Regions from separate parts of the Ewingella sp. C233 genome, predicted to be linked through region 1. Evidence: predicted binding sites of a transcription regulator. Region 1 holds the regulator's gene; the other holds the start of a gene.
The links. The regulator PhoB, encoded in region 1, activates phosphate uptake and scavenging genes when phosphate is short. The targets are predictions, from matches to a motif close to CTGTCATAAAACTGNCNNAT.
Positions count from the first base shown of each region.

Region 2: the regulator PhoB is predicted to act here: its motif matches at 8,049-8,068, upstream of pstS (phosphate ABC transporter substrate-binding protein PstS).

Region 1 covers NZ_JBUZRI010000001.1:117,378-133,445, reverse strand. Annotated here, with positions in the region: gene ggt (gamma-glutamyltransferase) at 1-1,586, shown strand, start outside; gene proY (proline-specific permease ProY) at 1,663-3,087, opposite strand; gene brnQ (branched-chain amino acid transport system II carrier protein) at 3,234-4,553, opposite strand; gene ACZRKO_RS00640 (cobalamin-independent methionine synthase II family protein) at 4,998-6,101, opposite strand; gene phoR (phosphate regulon sensor histidine kinase PhoR) at 6,339-7,664, opposite strand; gene phoB (phosphate response regulator transcription factor PhoB) at 7,752-8,441, opposite strand; gene sbcD (exonuclease subunit SbcD) at 8,683-9,921, shown strand; gene sbcC (exonuclease subunit SbcC) at 9,918-13,166, shown strand; gene ACZRKO_RS00615 (hypothetical protein) at 13,398-13,604, shown strand; gene mak (fructokinase) at 13,601-14,521, opposite strand; gene rdgC (recombination-associated protein RdgC) at 14,698-15,612, shown strand; gene ppnP (pyrimidine/purine nucleoside phosphorylase) at 15,821-16,068, opposite strand, start outside.
Region 2 covers NZ_JBUZRI010000004.1:344,099-360,166, reverse strand. Annotated here, with positions in the region: gene glmS (glutamine--fructose-6-phosphate transaminase (isomerizing)) at 1-377, shown strand, start outside; partial or broken gene rluF (23S rRNA pseudouridine(2604) synthase RluF) at 477-1,205, shown strand; gene ACZRKO_RS19145 (MFS transporter) at 1,221-2,837, opposite strand; gene ACZRKO_RS19140 (MFS transporter) at 2,947-4,617, opposite strand; gene ACZRKO_RS19135 (amidohydrolase) at 4,770-6,419, opposite strand; gene pdxR (MocR-like pyridoxine biosynthesis transcription factor PdxR) at 6,555-8,027, shown strand; gene pstS (phosphate ABC transporter substrate-binding protein PstS) at 8,176-9,216, shown strand; gene pstC (phosphate ABC transporter permease PstC) at 9,321-10,277, shown strand; gene pstA (phosphate ABC transporter permease PstA) at 10,278-11,165, shown strand; gene pstB (phosphate ABC transporter ATP-binding protein PstB) at 11,263-12,030, shown strand; gene phoU (phosphate signaling complex protein PhoU) at 12,041-12,769, shown strand; gene ACZRKO_RS19100 (TetR/AcrR family transcriptional regulator) at 12,837-13,601, opposite strand; gene yieH (6-phosphogluconate phosphatase) at 13,573-14,238, opposite strand; gene ACZRKO_RS19090 (NCS2 family permease) at 14,402-15,739, shown strand; gene ACZRKO_RS19085 (NADPH-dependent FMN reductase) at 15,810-16,068, opposite strand, start outside.

The DNA of each region.
Region 1 (16,068 bases):
CCGCCGTTGCCGTGGGGTATGCGCAAGCCGTCGTGAACCCGTGCTGTGGCAATATCGGCGGTGGCGGCTTTATGACGGTACACCTGGCGGACGGCAAAGACACTTTTATCAATTTCCGTGAAACCGCACCGGCCGCTGCCAGCGCCAATATGTATCTCGACGCCGACGGCAACGTGAAAAAAGGCGCCAGCCTGTATGGCTATCTGGCCGCAGGCGTCCCCGGTACCGTACTGGGAATGGATACAGTACAGAAAGAGTACGGCGCGCTGAGCCGCCAGCAGGTGATGGCGCCGGCGATTAGACTCGCGCGTCAGGGCTTCGTGCTGACCCGCGCAGATACCGATATTCTCGATACCAAAGTCCAGCGCTTTAAAGAAGATCCGGAAGCAGCACGCATATTTCTGCGAACGGACGGCAGTCCGTTACAACCCGGCGACAAACTGGTGCAAACCGATTTAGCCAATACGCTCGAATCCATTTCCGAACATGGCCCGGACGCATTTTATAAAGGCAAAATCCCGGCGGCGGTGGAAGCGGCATCAAAAAAAGGCGGTGGCATTCTGACTGCGGCGGATTTCGCAAACTACAAAGTCACCGAAACTGCCCCCATCACCTGCAGTTATCGCGGCTATAAATTTGTCTCCGCACCGCCACCCAGCTCCGGCGGCGTGACGATGTGTGAAATTCTTAACATCGTTGAAGGCTATGATCTGAAAAGCATGGGCTTCAACTCTGCGGCGTCCATCCACACGCTCACCGAAGCCATGCGCCATGCCTATATGGACCGTAACACCTATCTTGGCGATCCAGCATTTGTGAAGAACCCGGTCGATCGTCTGGTCAGCAAAAGCTACGCCGAAGAAATTCGTAAGAGAATAGAAGCGGATAAAGCCACGCCGTCCACGCAGGTGCAGCCGGGTATGGAACCCCATGAGAAGCCGGAAACCACGCATTACTCCATCGTCGATAAAATGGGGAATGCTGTTTCTACGACCTACACCATCAATGGACTGTTCGGTTCCGTGGTGATTGCGCCGGGCACCGGTTTCTTCCTTAACGATGAAATGGATGATTTCACCACCAAAGTCGGCGAAAAAAATCTGTACGGTCTGGTGCAGGGTTCGCGTAACGCCATCGCCCCCGGTAAGCGCCCACTCTCCTCAATGAGCCCGAGTTTAGTGACCAAAGATGGCAAAATCTTTATGGTTCTCGGCTCGCCTGGCGGTTCCCGCATCATCACTATTACGCTTCAAGCCGCGCTTAACGTCATTGATTACGGCATGCCGCTACAGGAAGCGGTCGATGCACCGCGCATTCACCACCAGTGGCTGCCAGACGAAGTGTATTACGAGCAGCGCGGTGTCTCTCAGGACAGTCTGAATGTTCTGGCGAAGATGGGCTACAAAATGGTGGAACAAACCCCTTGGGGCGCAGCAGAGCTGATTCTGGTGGGCTTACCGGGTGCTGCGGGTGTCACGCCGATGAACTCAGGCAATGACTCGGCGGTATCGGGCAAAGTGCGTGAGGGCTATCTGTATGGCGCCAATGATGTGCGCAGACCCGCGGGTGCTGCTATTGGATATTAATCCGTAATAAGATGAAAAAGCCCCCGCTATCATGAGGATATCGGGGGCTTTTCTTTATCTTAATGTGAGCGTTTACTTAGCCGTTGTTGTCCACAGTCAGCGCTTCTTTCTTGCGATCGTTACGCAGCTTGAACGCATAACCGATCAGCAGTACTGCCACCCATACCAGACCGACGTACAACGAAACGCGGGTAGTAGGGAACCAGCCAATCAGGCCGATGATGAAGAACAGGAACAGGATGCCGAACACCGAGGTATAGATGCCACCACGCAGCGGGAATTCCAGCGCTTTAACCTGCTGTTTACTCAATTTACGGCGAAACGCGATCTGCGAGAACAGGATCATAATCCACACCCAGACGGTCGCGAAGGTCGCCAGAGAGGCAATCACCAGGAACACGTTAGACGGCATGATGTAATTGAGGTAAACCGCCACCAGCAGCGCCGCCATCATCACCAGAACCGTGACCCATGGCGTACCCAGACGGGAAACCTTGCTGAACATTTTAGGCGCCTGGCCCTGCTTCGCCATTCCGTGCAGCATACGGCCAACGCCGAACACATCGCTGTTAATCGCAGAAAGCGAAGCGGTGATCACCACGAAATTTAGAATGCCGGCCGCCGCGGTAATGCCCATGTGCTGGAAAGTCAGCACGAACGGACTGCCCTGTGTGCCCACCTGATTCCACGGAAAAATCGACATAATCACAAACAGCGTACCCACATAGAACACCAAGATACGCAGCGGAACGGAGTTAATGGCTTTGGGAATCGACTTCTTCGGATCTTCCGCTTCACCGGCTGTAATACCAATGATTTCAATGCCGCCATAGGCAAACATCACCAGTTGCAGGGATAAAATGGTGCCCATAATCCCCTGACTGAAGAAACCACCGTGACTCCACAGATTGTGGATACCGGTCGGCTGGCCGCCGTTGCCAATACCCCAGAAGATAATGCCAAAACCCGCCACAATCATGATGATGATAGTCGCGACCTTGAAGAAGGAGAACCAGAATTCCAGTTCACCGAACACTTTGACACTGACCAGATTGATCGCACCGATGATCAGCACCACGCTGAGCACCCAGGTCCACTGCGGGACATCCGGGAACCAGATACCCATGTAGATGCCGAACGCCGTCACGTCAGCAATCGCCACGATCAGGATTTCAAAACAGTAGGTCCAGCCGGTGATATATCCGGCCATTGGCCCGAGATAATCCTGCGCATAACGCGAGAAAGAGCCGCTTTGCGGATTGTGCACCGACATCTCGCCCAGAGCGCGCATGATGATGAATGCAACGATCCCGCCGATCAAATACGCCAGTAATACGCTGGGGCCGGCCATTTTTATCGCTTCGGCCGAACCGTAAAACAGCCCGGTTCCGATGGCCGAACCAAGCGCCATAAAACGAATATGCCGGGTCGTCAGGCCGCGCTTTAATTTAGTCGCAGGCGGTTCTTTCTCAACGGACGGTTGCTCAACTGAGTGCTGCATGTAATTAATCCAATTTCTGTTTTCATCAAATCTGATGAGAGACTTTACTCAAACCAATGAAAAAGCCACGGAAGGGATCCCGTGGCCTGTTTGGCGAAAATCAATTATACGATCTAAACATCACTTGCGTGAACCTTCAATACGGATCACTGATGTGCAGTAACGCTGCGCGGACCGCTGATTTTGTCGTAAATTCCGACCAACACCAGCATCACCACTGAAGGCGGCAACCATGCCAGACCCTGCGCCGCCAGCGGCAGGTGCGAAGTCCAGGCTGGCATAAGGTCTGCCAGTGCAGACGTTTTGATGCCATCAATCACACCGAACAAGAAGCTGACCAGCATCACCGGTGCCATGATACGGGTGGTGTTATTCCACCAGCGCAGCGTGAAGCTCAGCACTACCAGCGCGATACACGGCGGATAAATCGCCGTCAGCACCGGGATGGAAATCTGAATCAGATGGCTCAGGCCGAGGTTCGAGACCAGCATGGAGAACAAGCCCAGAATAAATACCAGCGTCTTATAAGAGAGCGGCAAATATTGCGCGAAGAACTCCGCACAGGCGCAGGTCAGGCCAACCGCGGTCACCATACAGGCAACGAAAATCAGTGCGGCCAGGAAGAAGGTGCCAACGCCACCAAAAGTATGGGCAACATAAGCATGCAAGACAACCGCGCCATTGGTCGCATCCGGTACCAGTGAGGCACTGTTTTCACCGAGTTTAAACAGGCTCAGGTAAACCAGCATCAGGCCCACACCGGCAATCAAACCCGCCATGACGGTATAACGGGTCAGCAATTTGGCATCGCTTACGCCACGTGAACGCGCTGCGTTCACAATGACGATCCCAAAGACCATCGCGCCCAAGGTGTCCATGGTCAGATATCCATTCACAAAACCGCTGGAGAACGGCACAGTTTGATAGACTTCTGTCGCCGGAATACTTTGGCCCGCAGGCCACAACACGGCGGCAATGCCCAATACACCCAGCGCGACAATTTTCAACGGCGCGAGGAAGTGGCCGACAGTATCGAGCAATTTCCCCGGATAGAGGGAAATGCCAATCACCAGCGCAAAGTAGATCACGCTATAGATGAACAGCGGCATCGGGCCGTCACCGGTCAGTGGCGCGATCCCGACTTCGAAAGAAACCGTTGCCGTACGCGGCGTGGCGAACAGCGGACCCACGGCGAGATAACAGACCGTCGCCAGCAGTAAACCGGCCGCACGGCCAATCGGCGTACTCAGGGCGTCAACACCACCACCGACGCGCGCCAGCGCGATCACGGTCATCACCGGAAGGCCAACCGCCGTCACCATAAAGCCGGCAGCTGCCCACCAGACTTCATGGCCAGCCTGTAAGCCGACCATCGGTGGGAAAATAATGTTCCCTGCACCGACGAATAAGGCGAAGGTCATAAAACCCAGCGCCAGAATATCTTTGCTTGCTAAACGAGTACTCATGATTGGTGTCGTGTTGCCTGTTCAAATGAATAAAAGTGACCGTTGCTGGCACCCTGCTCTTTCGTCATGAGACAACGCCGCGATGAGCGCGCGTTAACATCGATGTGAGGGCAGAAAGGAGCTTATAAACGCCTGATGATATGCAGATAAAGATGTTGTTATGCAGGGAGTATCGAGCGACAGCGGGAGCTAAGGTAAACGTTTATAGTGCGGAAAGGCAAGTCGCGATCCAAAAAGCAGAGTCTTCCACCAGATAATTACAACAAAGCAGTAAATACCACTAAATAAGCGTTAAAACACGTCACATGATATGTATGATTTATGAACATACGAAGCACAAGATATGCACGATTGACAATAAAAGTGCGCAAAACTACCAGATTACAGTCATTTCACGCACGTTTATAAAGTGTTAACAGAAGGTTAACCTACTAGTTTTTCAGGTCACCAAATACGGGCAGCGATATCTACGACCCGTTTCAGCTTCTCCCACTGCTGCTCTTCACTCAGGCTGTTTCCCTCTTCCGTTGAGGCAAACCCACACTGCGGGCTGAGGCAAATCTGGTTGATATCAAGGAATTCGGCCGCTTCTGCAAGACGGCTTTCCACCGTTTTCGCCAGCTCCAGTTCGCCAGATTTAGTGGTGATTAAGCCCAGAACGGCCTGCTGATGACCCGGCTTGATGAAACGTAAAGGCGCGAAGCCACCGGAGCGCTCGTTGTCATACTCCAGGAAGAACGCATCGATGTTGACGCCGCCGAACAGAATCTCAGCTACCGGCTCATACCCGCCTTCGGAGATCCAGGTCGAGCGGAAATTGCCCCGACAAACATGCAGACCAATCACCAGATCGTCGGGTTTACCGGCAATCGCTTTGTTCAGCACACCGGCGTAAGTACGCGCTAACTCTTCCGGAGAATCACCGCGTTCGCGAATTTGCTTCTTCTGATCTTCCGAGCACAGATACGCCCAGACGGTATCGTCGAGTTGCAGATAACGGCAGCCAGCGTCATAGAACGCTTTGATTGCGTCACGATACAACTGCGCCAGATCGTCAAAATAGGCGTTCAGATCCGGGTAAATCTCTTTGCTGATTGCGTCACGGCCGCCGCGAAAATGCATCACGCTTGGGCTCGGGATCGTCATTTTCGGTGTGGCAGAACCGCTGATGCTTTTCAGGAAGCGGAAATCTTCCAGCATCGGGTGGTCACTAAACCCCAGCTTGCCGGTGACTTTGATGCTGCGCGCTTTGGTTTGTACGCCGTTGAACTGAATCCCCTGAACTGCATCGTAACCTTCTACGCCGTCCAGCCCCTCGAAGAAATCGAAATGCCACCACGCGCGGCGAAACTCACCGTCAGTAACCACTTGCAAACCGGCTTCACGCTGTAGCTCAACCACGCGGCGGATCTCGGTATCTTCTACTGCGCGCAGCTGGCCGGCATCAATCTCACCCGCCTGGAATTGCTTACGCGCATGCTTAATGGCCGCCGGACGTAAAAAACTGCCTACCACGTCAGCACGGAAAGGGGGAAGAGTACGTTGCATGAAAATCTCCTGAAGGTGCCTCCCGCCAGAGGCAGGGAGCCAATGATTCACAAAGTGAATAATCACTTAAAGTTACATAAAGCCATCCAGATGGCTAAACATCTTTAAGGCTATCCTGTCATGCCAAGGTTTCACCGACAAACGAGGATTTTTCATGGGACGTGAAGGAAATTCATGATGGCGATGAGATTCGTGCAAGGCAAAAAGGGAAAGCTGCTCTGTCAGCAGCTTTCCGGTTTATTCCGGATGCTTAACCCGTACTCCGCTGTTTTGCCCCGCAGGTACAATCAGCCGTTGCGGCAGAGTGAACATAAAGCGGGTGCCGGTGCCCACTTCACTGATGATATCGAGCTTGGCGTTGTGGTGGCTGAGTGCATGTTTGACGATCGCCAGCCCCAGTCCGCTGCCGCCGGTCTGGCGGGAACGGGCCTTATCAACGCGATAAAAACGCTCCGTCAGGCGTGGTAAATGCTGAGGGGCAATACCCGGTCCGTTATCGCTGACCTGAAATTGCGCACCGAGTGGCGTCTGCTGCCAGCTGACTTCAATCCGGGTACCCGCTGGCGTGTGATTGACCGAGTTATAGACCAGGTTCGAGACCGCGCTGCGCAGCTGATCTTCATTGCCAAACACCTGCAATTTGTCGTTAACGCGAAACACGATGTCGTGACGGCCACTGCTCAGCGTCTGCACTTCCCGTTCAAGCATTCCCAGCATCAGCGGCATATCCACCCGCTCATTGAGATCAATATTCGCGGCGGCTTCAATGCGCGAAAGCGTCAGCAGTTGCTTAACCAGCCCGTCCATGCGACGGGTCTGCTCCTGCATTGTGTCCAGCGCTTTGCTGCGAAAAGGCTCTTCCAGCTTCTCGTCTTCCATCATCTCCAGATAGCCCTGCAACACCGTCAGCGGCGTGCGTAATTCATGGCTGACGTTGGCGAAGAAGTTGCGACGGGCACCTTCGAGCTGGCGCATCTGAGTGACGTCGCGCGCCACCATCAGCAACTGCCCTTCCGAATAAGGCATGACACGGAATTCGACATAGTGATCGTTGTTCAGCTGTAAATTCAGGGCACGGTCAAAGTCGCGGTTCTGCACCCAGGCGCGAAATTCCGGGTAACGCAGCAAGTTGAAAATATGCTGCCCGTTATCTTCCGGCCAGCGAAAGCCCAGCAGCTCCTGCGCCAGACCGTTGCACCAGAAAATATTCCCCTCTTCGGTCGCCAGCACTACCGCATCAGGCAGCGATTCTGCGCCGCTGCGAAAACGTTTGATCAGTTGACCGAGTTCACGCCGCCGCCGTCGGTTGCGCATCTGCATCTGGTTAAGGCCATAAAACAGCGGTTCCCAGCTCCAGCGGCCATTTGGCGGAGTAATGCTGCGGTCGAGCCACAGCCAATGAGAGAGTTTAAGCTGGTTATAATAGTTCCAGCCCAGCGCCGCCAGCAGGGACGCAAAAAGCAGCCATCCGAAATGGCCGAAGAAAATACCGATGATCAGCGCCGGCAGGCAGAACAGGAACAGTTCCCCGGCCAGCCGTTTCCAGGACAGACGTTCTAACACACAGTAACTCCGTCAGTTGTTCTCTACCCTAAATGATTCGTTACCCTAAATAATTCAAGTCGCCTGCAGCTTGAAGTATGACGGATATTAGTAGCGTGTTGAGAACCGGTACCCGGTCCCACGTACGGTTTGAATCATCCGATCGTGCCCGCTGGTTTCCAACGCTTTGCGCAGGCGACGGATATGAACGTCCACTGTGCGATCTTCCACATACACGTTAGTGCCCCAAACGTTATTGAGCAACTGTTCGCGGCTGTAAACACGTTCGGAATGGGTCATAAAGAAGTGCAGAAGTTTGAACTCGGTCGGGCCCATGTCGAGCGCCTGCTCGTTCGCCATCACGCGGTGTGATGACGGGTCGAGGATCAGGCCCTGCATGTCGATCACCTCTTCCACCGCCATCGGTGAAATCCGGCGCATCACGGCTTTAATACGCGCCACCAGCTCTTTCGGTGAGAACGGTTTGGTGATGTAGTCGTCAGCACCCACTTCCAGCCCGCGCACCCGGTCTTCTTCTTCACCACGTGCCGTCAGCATCATGACAGGGATTTCACGCGTTAACGCTTCGCGTTTAAGGTGTTTGATGAACTGTATGCCGGAACCGCCCGGTAGCATCCAGTCGAGTAAAATAAGTTCGGGGAAAGGTTCGATTAACCGAGCGATTGCCGAGTCAAAATCTTCTGCTTCAATTGCCTGATAGCCATTCTGTTCCAGTACGAAGCAGACCATTTCACGGATCGGAGCTTCATCTTCAACCACTAATATACGTCTAGCCATCGTAGATCCTGCCAATAGGTTAGCGATCAATTGTTTGATTGCGGGAGGCATTATGCGTCAGTTTTGTGACAGATTTATGAAAAAAAACCAGCAACCGAACTAAGTGTAGCTAAGCCTTCATTATTACGTCATGCCGCTGAAATCCGGCTGATTTATCAGGGACAGCCGACCCTGCTGGCGTTTATACTTTGCGACACTCTTTGCGACACTGCATCGTGGCACACTTCATCACGGGAGTTTCATGCGCCTGATCCATACTTCAGACTGGCATCTTGGTCAGTACTTTTTCACCAAAAGCCGTGCCGCCGAGCATCAGGCGTTTTTACGCTGGCTGACGGAACAGGTGGAAAATCATCAGGTTGACGCCGTGATTGTGGCCGGAGATATCTTCGATACCGGCTCCCCACCGAGTTATGCGCGCGAACTGTATAACCGCTTTGTGGTGGAACTGCAAAAAACCGGCTGCCAGTTAATTGTTCTGGCCGGAAATCACGATTCGGTTGCGACGCTTAATGAGTCACGCGAACTGCTCTCCTGCCTCAATACCCGGGTGATTGCTACCGTCGGCGAAGATTTGTCGCAGCAGATTCTGGTGCTTCATCAACGTGACGGCACGCCCGGAGCGGTGCTGTGCGCCATTCCGTTCCTGCGCCCTCGTGATTTGATTGCCAGTCAGGCTGGTCAGTCCGGTAGCGACAAGCAGCTGGCATTGCAGGAAGCCATCGCCGCACATTATGACGCACTTTATCAGGCCGCCGTGGCCGAACGTGAACGCCTCGGCGTGCTGATACCGATCATCGCCACCGGTCATCTGACCACCGTCGGCGTCAGCACCTCTGACTCAGTACGCGACATCTATATCGGCACGCTCGACGCTTTCCCCGCACAGGCTTTTCCGCCGGTAGATTATGTGGCCCTCGGGCATATTCATCGCGCCCAGTGTGTGGCGAAAACCGAGCATATCCGCTACAGCGGCTCACCGATTGCCCTGAGTTTTGACGAGCTGGGCAAAGTGAAAAGCGTCTATTTACTCGATTTTGATGGCGCGACCCTCAACGCCATCGACACGCTGGAGATCCCGCAATTTCAGCCGATGCAGATGATCAAGGGCGCGCTCGTCGACATCGAACAACAACTAAAACAGTTTACTGACGCTGAGACCGACAAGCCGGTGTGGCTAGATATTGAAGTCGCCACGCAGGATTATCTCAGTGATATTCAGCGCCGGATTCAGGCCCTGACCGCCGACCTGCCGGTCGAAGTGGTGTTACTGCGCCGCAGCAAAGAGCAGCGGCAAAACAGCATTTCGCAACAAGAAAAAGAGACCCTCAGCGAACTGAGCGTCGGCGAGGTATTTGAACGCCGTCTGGCACTGGAAACCGGGGTAGATGAAAACCGCCAGGCGCGGATGCGCACCCTGTTCGCTCAGGTGGTGGAACAGGTACAAAGCGGCACCTCAGCCGAGGAGAACGCATCATGAAAATTCTCAGCCTGCGTCTGAAAAACCTGAACTCACTGGAAGGTGAATGGAAGATCGACTTCACCGCCGAGCCCTTTGCCAGTAACGGTTTATTCGCGATTACCGGCCCGACCGGCGCGGGGAAAACCACCCTGCTCGACGCCATTTGTCTGGCGTTGTATCACCAGACACCACGCCTGAACGTTTCACCGACGCAAAACGAGCTGATGACCCGCCACACGGCCGAATCTCTGGCGGAGGTGGAGTTCGAAGTCAAAGGCATCGGCTACCGCGCCTTCTGGAGCCAGCGCCGCGCCAAAAATTCACCGGATGGCAATTTACAGGCCCCCAAAGTCGAGCTGGCGTTACTGGCCGACGGCAAAATTCTGGCCGACAAAGTGCGCGATAAACTTGACGCCATCGCCCAGCTTACTGGTCTGGATTTCGGCCGTTTTACCAAATCGATGATGCTCTCGCAGGGGCAGTTTGCCGCATTCCTGAATGCCGACGCCAATGACCGCGCCGAACTGCTCGAAGAGCTGACTGGCACTGAGATCTATGGCCGCCTGTCGGAACAGGTGTTCGAACAGCATAAACAAGCGAAGAATCAGCTTGAAGGTTTGCACCAGCGCATGGCGGGCATTGAGCTATTGAGCGAAGAGCAGCGTCAGTTACTGGAAAGCCGACTGGCGGCGGTCAGTGGGCAGGAGCAGCAGTTAAGCCAGCAATCTCAGATGCGCCAAAAGGATCTTAACTGGCTGCAACAGTGGCAAGTCGCACAGCAAAAACAGGCCGAATACCAACGCCAGCTGGCAGCCACGGAACAGGATATCGCGCAGGCCGCGCCGCAGTTACAGCAACTGGCGCGCAGCGAACCGGCTGAAAAACTGCGCCCGTTGCTCAATGACCGCAACCGTATTCGTCAGGAAAATCAGGCTTTATCGCAGCAGATCACTGACCTGACGCAGCAACAGGAACAGCAGCTGGCCCAGATGACGCCGTTGAATCAGGCGCTGGAACTGGCACGTACCGCCCGTCAGCAACAGATGCAGATTCAGGAGCAGCAACAAAAGCTCATCGACGAACAGGTACAGCCCCTCGACAACCAGATTGCCCAGTGGCGAAAAACGCAGGCAGACGCGTCGCAGTCGCTCACGGAGGCGAATCATCAGGTCCGTGAGCAAAATGCCGCGCTCGAACAACTGACCGCCCAGCGCGCCCAACTGGAAGCCCAAAGCACTCAGCATCAGGCCCAACAGACCCCGCTGACTGCGGCCCTGAGCACCCAGCAGCAGCAACAGGCGGAGCTGGAGAAACAGCATCCCCTCGCTGCGTTGCGTTCACGTCAGGCAGAACTGGTGCAACTGCGGCCGGTGCGCCAGCAGCTGTTTTCCCTGTCCCAGCTGTACCCGCAAACAAGCCTGCGGGTCGCACAGCAGACCACCGAATTCACACAGCGCCAGACCGAACTGGCCGTTGCAGAACAACAGCTGGAACTTATCCGACAGCAATTCAAACAGCAGAAAGCTCATCTTAATGATGTTGAAAAATTGCTGGAGCAGGAAAAGCGGATTGTCAGTCTGGAAGCCGAACGCGCCCGTCTGCAAACCGGAGAAGCCTGCCCGCTGTGCGGCTCGACGTCTCATCCGGCCATTGAACGCTATCAGGAGATTAAACCGTCTGAAACAGCGCAGCGCGTGGCAGAAATGCGCGCGAAAGCCGAAGCGTTACATACCGCCGGTACGGAGCTGCGGACCAGAACTGAAAGCCTGAAAGAGCAGCAGTTACGTCTGCAAAACAGCCTGACACAAGACCAGCAGCAACTGGACTCTCACCTGAAGAGCTGGCAGCAGCTTAGCGCGCCGTTGCAATTATCCTTCACTTTGCAGGACGCTGATAAGCTCGGGCAATGGCTGGAACGCTGCGAACAGGATGAACAACAGTGTCAGCGGCATCTCACCAGTCATGAGCAGGCCGAACGCCTGCTGCAACAGGCCAAAGATGCGCTTGCCGCCGCCGTCAACCAGCAGCAAAACGCCCGCCAGCAAGCAGAGCTATTAACTGAACGCTTTACGCTGATGCAGAAAAATCATGCTCAGACACAGCTTCAGCTTACGCGCCTGCAACAGCAGTTCAGCGACACCGAAAAAGCACTGGCGGAACTCAGTGCTCAGCGCACCGCCCTATTTGGTGAACAGCAAATTCCTCAGGTGCGTGAACAGCTGCGAACCCAAATGCAGGCGTGCGAAAACACTTTCCAGCGGGCATCAGAACAATTACTGAAAGCCCAGGAGCAGCGCGATCGTCTGGCCGGCCAGTTGGCAACGTTGAACCAACAGCAGCAGCAATCTGCTATACGTTTGCAGCAGGCCGAAGAAGCGTGGCAGCAGGCGCTTAACGCCAGCGAATTCAGCGATGAATCGGCGCTGATGCAAGCTCTGCTCGACGATAATTTGCGCCAGCAGTTACAGATACGCAAAGAGCAGCTCCAGCAGCGCCAGGCCGAGCACCGCGCCCTGCTCGAACAAGCCAACGCCACGCAGGCACAGCTGCGCGAGATTCGCCCGGAGACACTCGGTGATAATGACCACGATGCCGCCATGCTGACGGCTGAACTGAGCCAGCTCTCCCAACAGCTGAAAACTCTGCAACAACAACTCGGCGAGATCCGCAACCAACTGACCAGCGACATTACGCGTCGCGAAGGCCAGCAGGCGTTGATCGCGCAGATTGCGCAGTCGCAACAGTTCTGCGATGACTGGGGTTATCTGAATGCGCTGATTGGCTCCGGCGATGGCGCTAAATTCCGCAAATTCGCGCAAGGTCTGACGCTGGATCATCTGGTCTATCTGGCGAATAAACAGCTGGAGAAGCTGCACGGTCGTTATCTTTTACAGCGTAAAACCAGCGATGCCCTGGAGTTACAGGTCGTCGATACCTGGCAGGCAGACGCGGTACGAGACACCCGCACGCTCTCCGGCGGCGAAAGCTTCCTGGTCAGTCTGGCCCTTGCACTGGCGTTATCCGATCTGGTCAGCGATAAGACCCGCATCGATTCGCTGTTCCTTGACGAAGGTTTCGGCACACTCGATGCCGACACCCTGGACACCGCTCTGGATGCCCTCGACAGCCTGAATGCTTCGGGGAAAACCATCGGCGTCATCAGTCACGTCGAAGCGATGAAAGACCGCATTCCGGTGCAAATCAAAGTCACCAAAGTGAACGGGTTAGGCGTCAGTCGCCTGAGCAGCCAGTTTAAAGTGTGATCCTCATAAACCGCCAGCCATCCGCTGGCGGTTTGCACATTGAACGCTCAACATCCCTCCCTTCTTTCTGCTTTGCGCACCGGTGCAGTGCATCTCTTTTTTGCCGCCTGCTGAAAATCCGGGTTTTACTGTTCATGCACACTATGGCACGGCCTGTGCTTGAGGTTATGTAGACAAAAAAATTGCAGTCCAGACTGCAACCGAGTGGATCACCCGCAGAGAGGCCAGCCGATGAAAGAGACTAAACCTGAGACGCTTTCCACAGAGAACCGCCGCCGCCAACTGATGCAGTGGCTGTCAATTACCGGTGGCGTAATGACGCCCGGCGGCATGATCCCGACCACTGTTTTTTACCAAAGCAGTGGCAACCCAAACGGTTTGCATGCGCCATCACGCAGACCGTTTTCTTTTGGAAGAGTGAAAGAACAAAAGATTTAGAGCGAGAAACGCCCCTGCGGCCATAACCAGGCCGCGCCGCGTACACCGCTGGAATCCCCGTGCGTCGCTTTGAGCAACGGCGTTTCGCACTCGCCGCCGAATACCCACTGTTTCAGCAACAAAGGAACGGTCTGATACAGACGGTCAACGTTGCTCATGCCGCCACCCAGAACAATCACATCCGGGTCGAGGATATTCACCACGTTCGCCAGCGCCTTGGCTAAACGGCGCTCGTAGCGGCCAAGTGCCAGTTCAGCCACCGGATCACCGCCTTCAGCCAGTTTGATGATTTCCGCGCCCTTCAGACGTTGAGTGGAAAGACGGAAATAGTCCTCCTCAAAACCGGTACCTGAACAGAAAGTTTCTACGCAACCTGACTTACCGCAATAACACGGTACTTCCTGAGCAAAGCGGATTTCGTCTTCGTCAGGCCACGGCAGCGGGTTATGCCCCCACTCTCCGGCGTTGCCGTTGCCGCCCGCGTGGGCTTCGCCATTCAATGCAATGCCAGAACCACATCCGGTGCCGATGATCACAGCAAACACTGTTTTTTTCCCAGCACCTGAGCCATCCGTCGCTTCGGATACCGCCAGACAGTTGGCGTCGTTGGCAATGCGCACTTCGCGCCCTAACAGCGTGGCGAGATCTTCGTCCAGCTGCTGACCGTTCAGCCACACCGAGTTGGCGTTTTTAACCTTGCCGGTGAACGGCGACAATGTACCAGGGATCCCCAGCCCCACGCTACCGCGGTGGCCGGTGGCTTTTTCGGCGTCAAGCACCAATCCTTCAATGGCTTTCAGGGTCTTTTCGTAGTCATTACGTGGCGTATCGACACGCTTACGGAACAGTTCATGGCCTTCATCCGACAACGCGATCACTTCAATTTTTGTTCCACCTAAATCAATGCCAATTCGCACGGGTGCCTCACTTGGTTGGGGTCTTCGCTTCAGGGTGTTCAGGTTACTCAGTGTAGAACCCAATGGCGCGTCTGCGGGAAGATTTCCTAACGACGCACGCCGCTCAATTGGGTATCATGCCGCCCTGCATTCTATAAATCAGCGTACCACGGGTGCGCACGGACAGGGATAACATCATGTTATGGTTTAAAAATTTGTTGGTCTACCGTTTGAGCCGTGAAGTCTCTTTGTCTGCCGACGAGATGGAAAAGCAGTTAAGCGCCTTTACCTTTACGCCTTGCGGCAGTCAGGACATGGCGAAGACCGGTTGGGTCTCCCCTATGGGTTCTCACGGCGGCGATGCGCTGACCCACTCGCATAATGGTCAGATCCTGCTGTGTGCCCGTCAGGAGCAAAAGATCCTGCCGTCTCCGGTCATCAAGCAAGAGCTACAGGCCAAGATCGACCAGATCGAAGGCGAACAACACCGTAAACTGAAAAAAACTGAGAAAGACTCGCTGAAAGATGAAGTGCTGCACACGCTGATGCCGCGCGCGTTCAGCCGGTTCAGCCAGACTTATATGTGGATCGACACCGTTAATGATCTGATCATGGTTGATGCCGCCAGCGCCAAGAAAGCCGAAGATATGTTGGCGTTGCTGCGCAAAAGTCTGGGCTCGCTGCCTGTCGTTCCGCTGACCATGGAAAGCCCGATTGAGCTGACGCTGACCGAATGGGTGCGCTCTGGCGAAACGCCGGCCGGTTTTACCTTACAGGATGAAGCTGAACTGAAAGCCATTCTGGAAGAAGGCGGTGTGATCCGCTGTAAAAAACAGGCACTGGTCAGTGATGAAATCGCCACGCATATCGAAAACGGTAAACTGGTAACCAAACTGGCCGTGGACTGGCAGGAGCGTATCGCCGTGGTGCTGGCCGATGACGGCAGCATTAAACGCCTCAAATTCAGCGATGTGATCCGCGAACAGAACGACGATATCGACCGTGACGACTTCGCGCAGCGTTTCGACGCAGACTTTATCCTGATGACCGGTGAGATTGCCGCACTGATCAAAAATCTGGTCGAAGCTTTGGGCGGCGAAGCACAACGCTAATAGACCCGTCATAAATAGACCCGTCATACTTCACATCGCAGGTGCGTTGTCCGCGTTCGCTCACCCGGTTCACTCCTCTGAGTAAGGTCACCGGAATTCGTTCACTTGCTGCCTGACTGCAACGTGAATTATTGAGGGTATAAACCGGCCCAATGTAAAAAGGACGCAAATGCGTCCTTTTTTATTGTTAACCGTCTCCGGTCAGACATTATTTATTCAGGAACTTGCACAGATAAGCTGTAGACTCAACAACTTGAATGTTGAATTCACTGTGACCCGGTACATAGAATTTTTCACCCGGCATAAACACCTGCCAGTCCAGTGAGCCTGGAATTAACACTTTCAGGGAACCGAGCAAAACAGTCATCTCTTCAGGTTTCTCGGTGCTGAAGGTGTACTCCCCTTTCTCCATCACGCCGACGCTGGCTGAACAACCGGCGCTGTCGCTGTCAAAAC
Region 2 (16,068 bases), on a different contig from region 1:
TGAAGCTAAAAGAGATCTCCTATATTCATGCTGAAGCTTATGCGGCAGGTGAGTTAAAACATGGTCCGCTGGCGCTGATTGATGCCGATATGCCGGTTATCGTCGTAGCTCCGAACAACGAGCTGCTGGAAAAACTGAAATCGAATATCGAAGAAGTCCGCGCTCGTGGTGGTTTGCTGTATGTGTTTGCCGATCAGAACGCCGGTTTCACTGACAGCGAAGGCATGAAGATTATTCAGCTGCCACACGTCGAAGAGATCGTTGCGCCGATTTTCTACACCGTTCCGCTCCAGTTACTGTCCTACTATGTCGCGCTGATCAAAGGCACCGACGTAGACCAGCCGCGTAATCTGGCGAAATCTGTGACGGTCGAATAACCGCCTCAGTTTTCCGCTTCTAAGCGCCTCTCGTGGGCGCTTTTTTATTTCTGCGCCGCAACAAGGTATAGTCCGCCTTTTACTGAGGTACTCTGCGCAATGCCGACCCCTTCCTCCACCCGGATTAACAAATATATCAGCGACAGTGGGATCTGTTCCCGTCGAGATGCCGATCGTTACGTCGAAAATGGGCAGGTGTTCATTAACGATACGCTGGCCGGATTAGGCGCTCTGGTATTTGCCGGAGATGTGGTGACCGTGAATGGCCAGCCTATCGGTCTGCGGGATGAAAACGATCCGGTGCTGATCGCGCTGAATAAACCGGATGGGATCATTACGACGATGGATGAGCGTTTAGCGAATAACATCACGACTCTCATTCACCACAGCAAACGCATCTTCCCAGTAGGGCGTTTGGATAAAGACTCGCAGGGGTTGATTTTACTGACGAATCACGGTGACCTGTTCAACAAAATCCTGCGCGCCGGTAATGGCCACGAAAAAGAGTACGTCGTCACCGTCAACAAGCCGGTAACTGACGCGTTTCTTCGCGGCATGGGCGCGGGTGTTCCGATCTTGGGCACCGTGACCAAAGAGTGCAACGTGACGAAAGAATCCGAATTTGTATTTCGGATCACGCTGGTACAGGGACTCAACCGTCAGATTCGCCGCATGTCTAAGCACTTTGGCTATGACGTCACCCGGCTTGAACGCGTCCGCATCATGAATATCAACCTGGGCGAATTGCCACCGGGTGAATCACGGGAGTTGACCAACGTTGAACGGCACGAGTTATTTAAACGCATTGAAAACTCAGCATCTGACGAATAACGGGCGACACTTTCACTCTTCCTGATCGCTGCGTTTAGACAAGGTCACAGGAATTTTCACGGTACCCATCAAAAACAGCAATGTCATCACTGTCATCGAAAGCAGCCCCGCACGTGTCACTCTTGCCCGCGAGCGCTGATAAATCGGCGTCAGTACTGCAAGATCCTGCGGCACTGCCCCGCTTTTCACTATCATTGTCTGAAAACCTGCATCACTGAGATAGGGAATGACCGTCAGATTTTTTACCGTGAGGAAGGTTTGCGGGCTCAGCGTGGATACTTCGGCGGTAAACTTTTTCATGCTGAAAGTCATCGCTGTCAGCATCACCATACTCACTAACGCGACACCCAGGGCCTGCCCGATATCTCTGGCCGCCGCCTGCATTCCACCCGATTGCTGGGCGTCCCGTTCAGGCAGTGCGCTGGTGATAAGAAAAGGGGCATTGGCGGCAACGGTGCCCATGCTGGCACCGATCAGGCAGAGTCCCGACGTCACTATTGCCATGTTGAAATTCAGTCCCTGAATGCCGCAGGCGGTGATCGCCGAGCCTGCCATCCCCAGCAATAAACCGGCCCGGCACTGGCGGCGTGGGTTACGCTGGCGGAAAATCAGCGGTAACCCCATCGACGACCCGGCCAGGCAGACGGCAAATGGAATGATCATCAGGCCGGTATTTACGGCATCCAGCCCTGCCACCACCTGCACAAAACTGACGACTACGAAAATCCCCGAACTGTATGCAAAGAAGATATACATGGTCAGATACAGCCCCGCACGAACCTGCGCTGTGCGTAAAAAAGACTGTGGGATCATCGCACTGCCAGTGGTACTTTCGCGAAGTTTTTCCCAGCGCAGCATCGCTATCAAAATCATCAAACCTAATGCGACCAGTGTCAAAGCCGGGCTGAAGCCGAAAAGAGTAAAAGGAGGGCTGAAGGGGGTTAACAGTCCCCAGGTGGATATCTGCAAAATGCCAAAGACCACGAAAAACAGACCCAGCGTTGAGAGAATAAAACCTGCAAAATCAAATCCTACACGCCGTTCGGGTTTGGAAGGGGACGGAATCATGCGTGAACAGAGCAGGATCACCATCGCCAGAACCGCCAGAACGCCGAAAGCCCAGCGCCAGCCCAGCGTATCGAGCAGTAAACCGCACAACACCGGGCCCATCGCAAAAGAGAAACCACTGGCAGCACCCAGCGCACCAAATGCAATCGCCTGCTGACGTCCTTGAAAACTACCGGTAATAATGCCAAATACCGCCGGAATCATCAGGCTTCCACTGATGCCCGCCAGGATCCTTGCTGCCCAGATGAAAACGTTTATTGAGGGGGAGAAAACCGCGATAGCTTCCGCCAGGAAATAGAGAATGCAGCCTGTACGGAATGTCTTACGCCAGCCAATAATCAGCCCGAGCATTCCTCCGGCAATCATAAAGGTGCCAGCGACCAGGGGATACATGGTGTTGGCTGTGCTGATTTGCGACATCGACGCACCGAGATCGCGCATAAGTGCGCTGGTGGCGATACTTAAGGTCACGTTATCTGCCGACGCCAGAAACTGAGCGAGGCACAGAACCAGAAGAGGCAAACCAATGGCTTGTCGGTTAAGGCGTAATTTTTCAGCCATCTCTTTTTTCCTGATGATTTCAGCTACGCAAAAGCGCGCAACCTGATAAACAGAGTGCGCGCTAAGATATCGGAATAATAATCAATGGGTTATTACCCGGCCTGTGACGTTAATTTTTCTTTTTACGATCCGCAGTCAGATTCCCTGACTGCGCAACTTTAGTTTTTGTTGGCAGATTTCGGGTTCCGAACAGGAACAGCACGGTCATCAGCGCAGTGGCAATCATCCCAGCGCGAGTTGCGTTCAGTCTCGACATTTGATAATCCTGCGTCAGAGCCGGAACATCTTTTTGCACGATGCCGTGATCGAGCATCAGGGCAGAGAAACCAGCATCACTCAGATAAGGGATCACTGTCATTTCTGACACTTTAGTTTGGGTATCCGCGCTTAACGCAGTATCTCCGCGCGCTGCGCCCTGAAAGCCCATGGTCACCGCCGTCAGCATCACCATGCCACATACCGCAACCCCAATCGCCTGACCGACATTACGGGATGTCGCCTGCACGCCACCGGACTGCTGTGCATCCCTTGAAGGTAATCCACTGGTCACAATATAGCTGGAGTAGGCGGAAACGATCCCCATACTTACGCCAATTAAACACATACCGATCGGCACAATGATCGAGAAGCTGGAAGGGCCAAAACCGAAAATGCACAGAACGGACCCTAAAGTCCCGATTAACAGCGCTGACTGGCACATGCGTTTCGGATTGGCGTTTTTCCACACCACCGGCAGCCCCAGAGAGAAAATCACCACGCCTAAGGCGAAGGGTAAAATCATCAGGCCCGTCTGAATGCCGTTCAACCCGGCAACGACCTGTACAAAACTGACGGTTACAAAAATGCCAGAGCCGTAGGCCAGGAAGATAAAGGCAGTCAGATATAAGCCATTGCGCACCTGTGGTGTGGAAAGGAATGACATCGGGATCAGCGCACTGCCGACGGAGGCCTCACGATGACGTTCCCATTTCAGCATCAGTGCCAGAACCACTAAACCAAACAGCACCAGAAAAGGCGCGGGGCTTAAACCAAACACAGTGAATGGCGCAGCGAACGGAGTGAATAAACCCCAGCTGGATACTTTCAGGAAACCGAGAATGACGCTGAACAGACCAATCACAGTCAGCACGACACCCGGTAAGTCGAATTTCACTTTACGTTCAGGTTTTGCCGGTGTCGGGATGATGAAGGAGCCGACGAAAATCACCACACACAGGCAGGCGATGGCTGCGAAAGCGTAGCGCCAGCCAAACTGATCCACCAGCGTGCCGCAGATAAGCGGGCCTGCTGCAAAAGAGACGCCGCTGGCCGCACCGATGGCGCCAAATGCGACGGCCTGATCGCGACCTTTAAAATTACTGGCGATTAATCCCAGCACTGACGGGATCATAAAGCTGCCGCCGATACCGGAAAGCAGGCGTGCGCCGTAGGTGAAGATTTGCATATTCGGTGAGAAGAACGCGGTCAGCTCGGCGCAAAACAGTAATGCACAACCGATGCGGAAGGTTTTCTTCCAGCCAATAATCAGCCCGACCATCCCGGCCGCGACCATCAGTGAACCGGCCGCCAGAGAGTACATGGCGTTAGCAATGCTGATTAAATCCATCGACGCGTGGAGATCTTTAACCAGCGCACCCGTGGCGATACTCAGCGTGGCGTTATCCCCCGAAGTGGACAACTGAGCCAGACAAAGGACCAGTAATGGAAGCCATTTGGCCCAACCTGACACCGAAAGGGTGGAAGGCGGTACGGCAAGTGGCTCAGTGGCATGTATTGCCATAAGAAATACCTCGTCAAAGTGTGCAGAAATAAAAATTTTAAAAAATATGGTTAAAAAATGAGCAGCATAAAGCCGTCCGGCTGTTTACAGCCGGATAGGAAATCTGTCTAAGAAGGAGACCCCTGACCAGTCAGGTAAGGGGTCAGGCTCGGTTATCGGGAAATTGGCTGTACTTTGCCGCCAAGCACCGTGCCCCAGACCTGAATGTCTTTCAGATGCATCGGCTCAACGGCCAGCGGGTTTTCTTCCAGAATGGTAAAGTCAGCCAGTTTGCCGCACTCAATGCTGCCAATGAGATGATCGAGCTTCATGGTGTAGGCCGCACCGACGGTCATGGCGTGCAGGGCTTCTTCGACGCTGATTTTTTCGCGCTCACCCAACACACGGCCTGAGGCTGTAACACGGTTCACGGCACACCAGCCGGTAAACAGCGGGTTAATTGGCGTGATGCCACAGTCGCTGTGGAAAGCAAACGGAATTTCGTGACGAACGGCGCTGCCGCAGGCATTCATGCGGTTAGCGCGTTCCGGACCCATGGTTTTGCCATAATGCTGATCGCCCCAGTAGTAGATGTGGTTACTAAAGAAGTTAACGCACATACCGAGCGTTTTAATGCGTTTGAACTGATCTTCGCGCAGCATCTGGGCATGTTGCATACCTGCCCGATGGTTTATCGCCGGAATGCGGTTCAGGGTTTTCTCGACCGCCTGAATAAACGCTTCTGAGGCTTCGTCACCGTTGCAATGGCAATGGACCTGATAGCCGCGCTTCATGATTTCATACACCTGCGTGTCAATTTCTGCCGGTGTGGCGTTCCAGGCACCGTTCATACCGGATTTGAAATATCCCGGAGCTAACATTCTGCCGGAACCGCCCTGAATCGAACCGTCGAGGAAAATCTTCATCGGGCCGAAAATCATTTTATCGTGACCGTGTTTCATCACTTCTGCTGCAAACTCTACCGCCTCAACAAAAGGTTTTTTCACAAACGGAGGGCCGTAAGCCACCAGCAGGCGGATTGGGAACTCTTCGGCGCGGGTCATGCGGATATAGTTGGCGGCCAGCTCAGGATTATCGAAATCTGTTAAGCCCATATCGGCAGCGGAGGTGCACCCTGCACGGAAGGCTTCCTGACCAAAATTACGAATGGCCCGTTCGGTCGTTAATGCATCCCAGAAACCGTACTTTTGCAGTACCGGTCCCATGGCAGCAAATTCCACCAGCTCGCCGTGCAGCGAACCATCTTCATTCTTAACGATGCCCTCAATCTGGCTGTCAGCATCGATACCGCAATCGGACAGTGCTGCCGTATTGGCGCCCATCAGGTGGATACTCATATGGATCACCGCCACGGGGCGGGTGGTTGAAACACGATCCAGATGCTGACGGCCAAGCTTTTCGCTGCCGAAATAGATCGGATCAACGCCCCAGGCTATCAGCGGTGCGTGCGGGTCAGTCATGGTTCTTTCGACTTTCTGCAACGCCTCGACCACTTCATCAAAGGAGCGGCAGCCTTTCCAGATTTTACCGGTGTAGTCAGGGCGGTCATAAAAGCCGACATAGGGGAATTGCCACATGCCGCCGCCGGTCGTATGGGAGTGGGCTTCAATCAGGCCGGGCACAATAACTTTGTCGGCAAAGGTGTCATCAAGAACATAATCCCCCCACTCTTTCAGCTCATCCAGTGAACCCACACCCAAAATCCTTCCGTCTTTGACTGCCACATGGCTGGCTTCCGGCAGGGAAGGGCACATGGTGATGATTTTCCTGGCTGAATAAATCACAGTAGTTTGAGCAGACATAAATAATCCTCGAAGAGAGTGAATTTTCCTGGCACCGCGTGAGGTGGAACCCATAGATTGGTATGAATGGCGCTATGCTATTCCTGGCATTGGATGTATAAAAGAGCCAAAACATCCCTATATAAAGGTGCCAATTTGCCCACGCCGTTACCTTTTGAAATCACCGGACTGACACTGAAGCCGGGGCGCAAACTCTCGCTCCAGCTCTATGTCGCGCTGCGTGAATTAATTATAGGGAATCCCAAAAGTAGCGGGGTCAAACTTCCGGCCAGCCGTGAACTGGCGCAAATGCTGGATATCTCCCGCAATACGGTGGTGAACGTGTATGAACGCCTGTTTGCCGAAGGTTTTATAGAAACCCGTGTGGGGGATGGAACCTATGTAGCACTGCTGCATACACCGCCTAAAAGCGCGCAATCCGGCGAAGTATTAGCCATTGAGCCACAGTTGCATGTCGGTTACCGCCTGCCCACGGCGTCGCTCTTTAACCATCACCGTATTCACGAAGGTGCTCCCCGGGCCTTTCGCATCGGTATGCCCGCAATCGACCTTTTCCCTTTTGATGTCTGGAGCCGGCTGCAAACCCGTTTTTGGCGCAGTGAACCGATGTCGCATATGGGGTATGGGCATCCGGCGGGTGAGCCGCAGCTGCGGGAACTGATCGCGCAATATTTACGTCATGCCCGTGGTTTGAAGTGTGACCCTTCACAAATCGTTATCACGCTGGGCGCGCAACAGGCGATTATGATCTGCTCGGCGTTATTGTTACGTCCCGATGATGAAGCCGTGATTGAAAACCCCTGCTACTGGGCCGCTGCGGGCGCTTTCTCCTGTTTTGGTGTCAAAATGCATGGGATCGGTGTCGATGACGAAGGGCTGCTGACCGGGCAGTTAAAACAGATCCCTAAAGCCCGGATGGCCTATGTTAGTCCCTCTTGTCAGTATCCTACTGGCGCGACGCTCTCCATGGCCCGCAGGATGGAGTTGTTGCATTGGGCGCAAGAGAATAAAGCCTGGATCATTGAAGATGATTATGACGGCGAATACCGTTACAGCGGAACGCCGTTAACCCCGCTGGCGGCCATCGATCAAAGTAACCGGGTGCTGTATATCGGCTCTTTTTCCAAGGTGATGTATCCGGGATTGCGTTTAGGTTATCTGGTGGCGCCAAAGCAGCTGGTGGATCAATTCCTGCTGATGCGCACCATGACCAGCCGTCAGCCACCGATGAATGACCAGATGGCGATGGCAATGTTCCTCAGCGAAGGGCATTTTCAGCAGCACACCCGCCGTATGCGTCGCGCGGCGCTGGCCCGACGCGATGCTTTGCTTGAAGCCTGGAACCAGCATCTCAGCCACATTGGTGACATGCCGCAGGTCTCTTCCGGTCTGCATGTTACGATCCCATTACCCAGCCTTGAAACAGAACAGCGTTTGGTGGCGCAGGCGTTGGCCGCGGGCATAGAGATCACACCGCTCAGTGCGTCGTGGCTGCCCGGCAGCCTGGAGACACCGGTTGGTCGCTATGGGCTGGTGTTGGGTTTTGCTTGTGTGAAAGTCCCCGATATTATTCTTGCCGTCGAAACTTTAAAGCGCGTCTGGACATAGCGATTGCCCGAATTGTGACCGCTGTCATAAAACTGTCATATTACGTACATTTTACTGTCACCAAACTGTCCTATTTTCCTCCTGTGCCAAACACTTTATGAATCTCGACCTGAGTCGAATCTGATAATAAAACCACCAGGAGTGGAACATGAAATTGATGCGTAACACCGTCGCCGGTCTTGTAGCAGCGACTTTTTCCCTCACAGCAATGTCTGCTTTCGCTGCCACTAACCTGACGGGCGCTGGCGGAACCTTCCCTGCACCGGTTTATGCCAAATGGGCTGATGCTTATCAGAAAGCGACCGGCAACCAGGTGAACTACCAAGGTATTGGTTCTTCCGGTGGCGTAAAACAGATTATCGCGAAGACCGTTGATTTCGGTGCATCAGATGCGCCAATGAAAGAAGAAGACCTGAACAAAAATGGTCTGTTCCAGTTCCCAACCGTGATCGGTGGCGTGGTACTGGCGGTGAATCTGCCGGGTATCAAATCCGGTCAACTGACGCTGGATGGCGCAACGCTGGGTGATATCTACCTCGGCAAAATCAAAAAGTGGAACGACGCGGCCATTGTTAAGCTTAATCCCGGCGTGAAACTGCCAGACACCAATATCGCGGTTGTTCGCCGTGCTGACGGCTCAGGCACCTCTTTCGTGTTCACCAGCTACCTTGCTAAAGTTAACGCCGAGTGGAAAGACAAAATCGGTGCAGGCTCAACCGTAAACTGGCCGACGGGCCTTGGCGGTAAAGGGAACGACGGCGTCGCCGCCTTCGTACAACGTCTGCCGGGTTCAATCGGTTACGTAGAATACGCTTACGCTAAGCAGAACAGCCTGGCTTACACCAAGCTGGTAGACGCAAGCGGCAAAGCCATCAGCCCGACCGAAGAGTCCTTCAGTGCGGCTGCTAAAGGCGCCGACTGGAGCAAAACCTTCGCTCAGGACCTGACTAACCAGAAAGGCGACAACGCTTGGCCAATCAGTTCCACGACGTTCATTCTGGTTTACAAAGATCAATCGAATGCAGAACACGGCGCAGAAGTGCTGAAATTCTTCGACTGGGCTTATAAAAATGGCGGCAAACTGACCACCGATCTGGATTATGCAACGCTGCCAGAAGCCGTGGTTGAACAAGTTCGCGCAGCATGGAAGACCAATATCAAAGACAGCAGTGGTAAAGCACTTTACTAACCCATCATCCTTCACCTTGAATGATTTTGAGTTAGAGTAGGCGTGTTTTACCTCATTCCCTCTCCGGCCGGAGAGGGAATTAAATCTGAATAGAAGAGAGTGGTATGGCTGAATACAAGCCGTCTATCAAAGCACCCGGTAAACACGGTGACATTATTTTCGGCGCGCTGGTTAAACTGGCAGCGCTGATTGTGCTATTGCTGCTGGGCGGAATTATCGTCTCGCTGTTTATCGCTTCTTTACCGAGCATCGAAAAGTTCGGTTTATCCTTCCTGTGGAATAAAACCTGGGATGCCCCGAACGAGCAGTTTGGCGCACTGGTGCCGATTTACGGCACGGTCGTGACCTCTATTATCGCCCTGCTGATTGCCGTACCTGTCAGCTTTGGTATTGCACTGTTCCTGACTGAACTTGCCCCTAACTGGCTGCGTCGCCCGCTGGGTATCGCGATTGAATTGCTGGCGGCTATTCCCAGCATCGTTTATGGCATGTGGGGGCTGTTTGTCTTCGCTCCGCTGTTTGCCACCTATTTCCAGACCCCGGTCGGCGACGTGCTGTCCGGTATCCCGATTGTTGGCGCGCTGTTTGCCGGTCCGGGATTTGGTATCGGTATTCTGGCCGCTGGCGTGATCCTCGCCATCATGATCATCCCGTACATTGCCTCCGTCATGCGTGACGTGTTTGAGCAGACCCCGGTGATGATGAAAGAGTCGGCTTACGGCATCGGTTGTACCACGTGGGAGGTGATCTGGCGCATCGTGCTGCCGTTCACCAAAAACGGCGTGATTGGCGGCATTATGCTGGGCCTCGGCCGCGCGCTCGGTGAAACCATGGCGGTAACCTTTATCATCGGTAACACCTATCAGCTCGACAGCGCATCGCTGTATATGCCGGGTAACAGTATTACCTCGGCGCTGGCGAACGAATTCGCCGAAGCCGAAGCGGGCCTGCATACTGCAGCACTGATGGAACTTGGTCTGATTCTGTTTGTTATCACCTTTATCGTGCTGGCCCTGTCCAAGGTGATGGTCATGCGTCTTGCTAAGAAAGAGGGTCGCTAGATGACGACGATGGAAATGCAAAGTAACGAAGCACTCTTGCAGTCACGCCGCAAACGTCAGGCGTGGCGTCGTCAGAAGAACCGTCTGGCACTGCTGCTTTCGATGGCGACCATGGCCTTTGGTCTGTTCTGGCTGGTGTGGATCCTGTTTACGACGGTCGTCAAAGGCGTCGACGGCATGTCACTCGCCCTGTTTACCGAGAACACGCCGCCACCCAATACCGCAGGCGGCGGGCTGGCTAACGCCATCGCAGGCAGTGGTTTACTGATTTTGTGGGCCACGGTGATTGGTACGCCGCTGGGCGTATTGGCAGGGGTTTATCTGGCGGAATATGGCCGTAAATCCTGGCTGGCCGAAGTCATTCGCTTCATCAATGACATTCTGCTTTCCGCACCGTCGATTGTTGTTGGCTTGTTCGTCTACACCATTGTGGTGGCGAAAATGGGTCACTTCTCCGGTTGGGCGGGCGTGCTGGCGCTGGCGTTACTGCAAATTCCGATTGTTATCCGTACCACAGAAAACATGCTTAAGCTGGTACCGGACAGCCTGCGCGAAGCGGCGTACGCGCTGGGAACACCGAAGTGGAAGATGATTTCAGCCATTACGCTGAAGGCGTCGGTCTCCGGGATTATGACCGGTATCCTGCTGGCGATTGCCCGCATCGCCGGTGAAACGGCGCCGCTGCTGTTTACGTCGCTCTCCAATCAGTTCTGGAGCACCGACATGATGCAGCCGATTGCCAACCTGCCGGTGACCATCTTCAAATTTGCCATGAGCCCGTTTGGGGAGTGGCAGCAACTGGCATGGGCGGGCGTATTGCTTATCACCGTCTGCGTGCTGGTACTGAATATTCTGGCGCGTGTGATTTTCGCCAAGAAGAAGCAATAAGCGAATTCATTATTGAGGGCAGGCGATTGCGGCTGTCCTCACTGTTTACCCGGCGTCGCCACGCGGCGCGCGAAAGATAAAAGAGAGATGTCTGAGAATGACTGATGCATCCAACAGCAAAATCCAGGTTCGTGACTTGAACTTTTATTACGGCAAATTCCACGCGCTGAAAAATATTTCCCTGGATATCGCCAAGAACGAAGTCACGGCCTTTATCGGCCCGTCGGGCTGCGGAAAATCTACGCTGCTGCGTACGCTGAACAAAATGTACCAGCTTTATCCCGATCAGCGCGCCGAAGGCGAAATCCTGCTCGATGGCGAAAATATTCTGGTCGATAAGCAGGACATCGCGCTGCTGCGCGCCAAAGTGGGCATGGTATTCCAGAAACCCACGCCGTTCCCGATGTCGATTTACGACAACATCGCCTTCGGTGTGCGTCTGTTTGAAAAGCTGTCGCGTACCGACATGGATGAGCGCGTACAGTGGGCGCTGACCAAAGCGGCGCTGTGGAACGAGTCCAAGGATAAACTGCACCAGAGCGGCTACAGCCTGTCTGGTGGTCAACAACAGCGTCTGTGTATCGCGCGCGGCATTGCCATTCGCCCGGACGTGCTGCTGCTCGATGAGCCATGCTCGGCGTTGGACCCGATCTCCACGGGCCGTATCGAAGAGCTGATCACCGAGCTGAAGTCTGACTACACCGTGGTTATCGTGACCCACAACATGCAGCAGGCGGCACGCTGTTCGGACCGCACTGCGTTTATGTATCTGGGCGAACTGATCGAATACAGCGACACTGACTCGCTGTTCACTTCGCCAGCGCGTAAACAGACCGAAGATTACATTACTGGCCGTTACGGTTGAGGTAAGAAAAATGGATAACCTGAACTTAAATAAACATATTTCCGGCCAGTTCAATGCAGAGCTTGAACACATCCGCACTCAGGTGCTGGCAATGGGCGGGCTGGTTGAGCAGCAACTGACGGACGCTATCACCGCGATGCACAATCAGGACGCGGAGCTGGCGCAGCAGGTCATCAAAGGTGATGACAAAGTGAACATGATGGAAGTGGCGATCGACGAAGCTTGCGTGCGCATTATTGCCAAGCGCCAGCCGACCGCCAGCGACCTGCGCTTAGTGATGGCGATCATCAAAACCATTTCCGAGCTGGAACGCATCGGTGACGTGGCAGATAAAATCTGCCGCACTGCGCTGGAAAAGTTCTCGCACCTGCATCAGCCATTGCTGGTGAGTCTGGAATCTTTGGGCCGCCACACCGTGCAGATGCTGCATGATGTGCTGGACGCCTTTGCCCGCATGGATCTCGACGAAGCGGTGCGTATTTACCGTGAAGATAAGAAAGTGGATCAGGAATACGAAGGCATCGTGCGCCAGCTGATGACCTATATGATGGAAGATCCGCGCACCATTCCAAGCGTGCTGACCGCGCTGTTCTGCGCCCGTTCTATCGAACGCATCGGCGACCGTTGTCAGAACATCTGTGAATTCATCTTCTACTTCGTGAAGGGGCAGGATTTCCGTCACGTTGGCGGTGATGCGCTGGATAAGTTACTGACAGATAACAAAGAAAAGAAAGACTGATCGGTCAGCTAAACCGTTGAAATGAAAAAGGCCTCGAATGAGGCCTTTTTGCTTTCTGAACAAAGTCCTATTTCATCAGGTACCGCAACGCCACCATCACCGCTAGCTGGCGATAGTGCGCGGTCTGGAAGTCGGCTTCTTCCGGGTTTTCAAACAGGGCGCCGAAGGTGTACTGATTGGCGACCTGATGCACACACAGGCTGCTGATCAGCCGGTGCACGTCCCGTGCCTGGGCATCTTCTTTGAACAAATGCCCTTGCTTGCCGCGTTCGAGGATATCTTCCAGCAGGGTTAATGCTGTCTGGTTCAGCGCGCGGATACTGGTGGACTGGCGGATAAACCGGCCACGCAGCATGTTTTCGGTCGAGACAATACGGATGAATTCCGGGTGCGAAACGTGGAAATCAAAACTGGCTTCCACCAGCTTCACAATGGCTTCCGCGGGCGGAGAGGATGACAGGTCCAGATCCAACTCATGCTGGCGGATACCGCGGTAAACATGCTCAAGAACCAGCATGTACAGCGCTTCCTTGGTCTTGTAGTGATAGACCACCATCCGCTTGGTGGTTTTGGCATTGGCGGCGATATTTTCCATGCGCGCGCCCATCAGACCTGATTCGGCAAACTCATTCAGTGCGCTGTCAAAAATGCGCTGTTTCAGTCCTATCGGATCATTTTTGCGTCCCTGAACCGGGGAACTTTGGCTGCTCAGCGTCTTATCCTCATCATTAGCGAACGGGGCCGCGAAAGAGTAACCATTGCGATACGTCGTGACAACCTGCGTATCGCAGTTTGGGAGCCGCTTAACCGGTGATCTGATAACCTTTCTCATGCCAAAGCGCGGGCAGCTCATGCATGTGATGGAATTCGGTGACCAGCGGGTGGTCGATGGGCGGATTATGCGGGTCGGCGCAGTAGTAAAACACCGGGATCCCGGCGGCGATACCGGCCTGAGCACCCGCAACGGAGTCTTCAACCAGAATGCAGTGGTCGATATTTACTTGCATCACTTCGGCAGCTTTGTATAACACCGCCGGGTCCGGTTTCCAGCGCTGTAAATCATAGCCGCTGAACAGGTTATCCCCCATAAACGCCAGCAAACCGGTTTTGCCGAGTGACATCTGCATTTTGCTGACGGGGCCGTTGGACACGACGCACATCGGTATCGTGATTTTTTCCAGCACTTCCCGTGCGCCTTCAATCGCTTGCAGTTTACTGTCAAATAGCCGGGCGACGTGTTGACGGAAAACGACTTCCATCTCCTCTTTTGCGACGTCCAGCCCGTGCGCATTATTGATGATGGCGATGATCTCGTAGAGTTTTACCCCTTTGTAGGTTTTGTACATCTCATCAAAAGAGACCGTAACGCCGAAATGCGCGAACATTTCTACGTAGGCTTCACAGCACAACAGTTCGCTGTCGACCAGCGTGCCGTCGCAGTCAAAAAGTACACATTCAATCGCGGACATCATTCTTCCTCAGCCATTTCGCATTATTGGCTCAACTCTACCCCGAACAGAGTGACATGTGCCGTTAAATGCCAGAAAAAAAGAGTGTGAGCTGCATCAAAAATGGCATTTTTTGGGTTAGGATAGCCCTCGACCGTCATTCCCCCTCTTTTCGGAACTCATAATGAGCAAACCACAAAGCAATGTCTCCAGCGGACAGGGCCTGTTCGAGCGTCTGTTTAAACTGACGCAGCACGGCACTACCGTTCGTACTGAAACTATCGCCGGACTAACAACGTTCCTGACCATGGTCTATATCGTGTTCGTGAACCCGCAGATCCTCGGTGTGGCAGGCATGGATAAGCAAGCCGTCTTCGTGACCACCTGTCTGATTGCCGCCTTTGGCAGCATCCTGATGGGCCTGATTGCCAACCTGCCAGTGGCGCTTGCACCGGCGATGGGCCTGAATGCGTTCTTCGCGTTTGTGGTGGTTGGCGCGATGGGTATTTCATGGCAAATCGGCATGGGTGCTATTTTCTGGGGCGCAATCGGTTTCCTTTTGCTGACGATTTTCCGCATCCGCTACTGGATGATAGCCAACATCCCGGCCAGTCTGAGAATTGGCATTACCGCGGGTATCGGTTTATTCATCGGCATGATGGGGCTGAAAAACGCCGGCATTATCGTGGCGAATCCGGACACTATCGTCACTATCGGCAATCTGACATCACATAACGTTCTGCTTGGTGCTCTGGGCTTCTTCATTATTGCCGTGCTGGCGTCACGTAACATTCATGCCGCTGTGCTGGTGTCTATCGTGGTGACGACGGTGATTGGTCTGGCAATCGGTGACGTGCATTACACCGGTACCTTCTCCATGCCGCCAAGCGTGATGTCGGTAGTTGGTCAGGTTGATATCAAAGGCGCGTTGAATATTGGTCTGGCGGGGGTGATTTTCTCCTTCATGCTGGTCAACTTGTTTGACTCCTCTGGCACGCTGATTGGCGTGACGGACAAAGCTGGGCTGACCGACGCCAACGGCAAATTCCCGCAAATGAATCAGGCGCTGTACGTTGACAGTATCGCCTCGGTTGCTGGTGCGTTTGTCGGTACTTCCTCGGTGACTGCGTATATCGAAAGTTCTTCCGGCGTTGCAGTCGGTGGCCGTACCGGTCTTACTGCCGTGGTTACCGGCATTCTGTTCCTGCTGGTGATCTTCATCTCCCCGCTGGCGGGCATGGTGCCTGCTTACGCGGCAGCGGGTGCGCTGATTTACGTCGGTGTACTGATGACCTCAAGTCTGGCCCGCGTCACCTGGGATGACCTGACCGAAGCCGTGCCGGCGTTTGTCACTGCAGTGATGATGCCGTTCAGCTTCTCGATCACCGAAGGTATCGCGCTGGGCTTTATCTCCTACGTGGTGATGAAACTCGGTACCGGTCGCTGGAGAGAAATCAGCCCGTGCGTGGTGGTCGTTGCGCTGCTGTTTGTGCTGAAAATTGTGTTTGTCGATAGTCACTAAAGCCTTCCTCTGACGCCATAAAAAAAGCCCGCTAAAACATCAGCGGGCTTTTTTGTTTGCGGGCGAAGTGTTATTTCAACGCAACCCGGCGGGTATAATCTGCGAAGGCCGTTAACTGACCGGTCAGGAAATCCAGCGTGCCCTGTTCGATCACTTCGCCAATCTGCTCATCGACTTTACTCTGAATCACACCCCCCATAAATTCAGGACGGTTCATTACCATCGCGTCGAGGAACACCAGAATCTGACGCAGATGATACTGGCAGCGTGCGCCACCAATCGGTCCCATTGAGCTGGTCTGGATTAGCACCGGTTTACCTGCCAGCGGC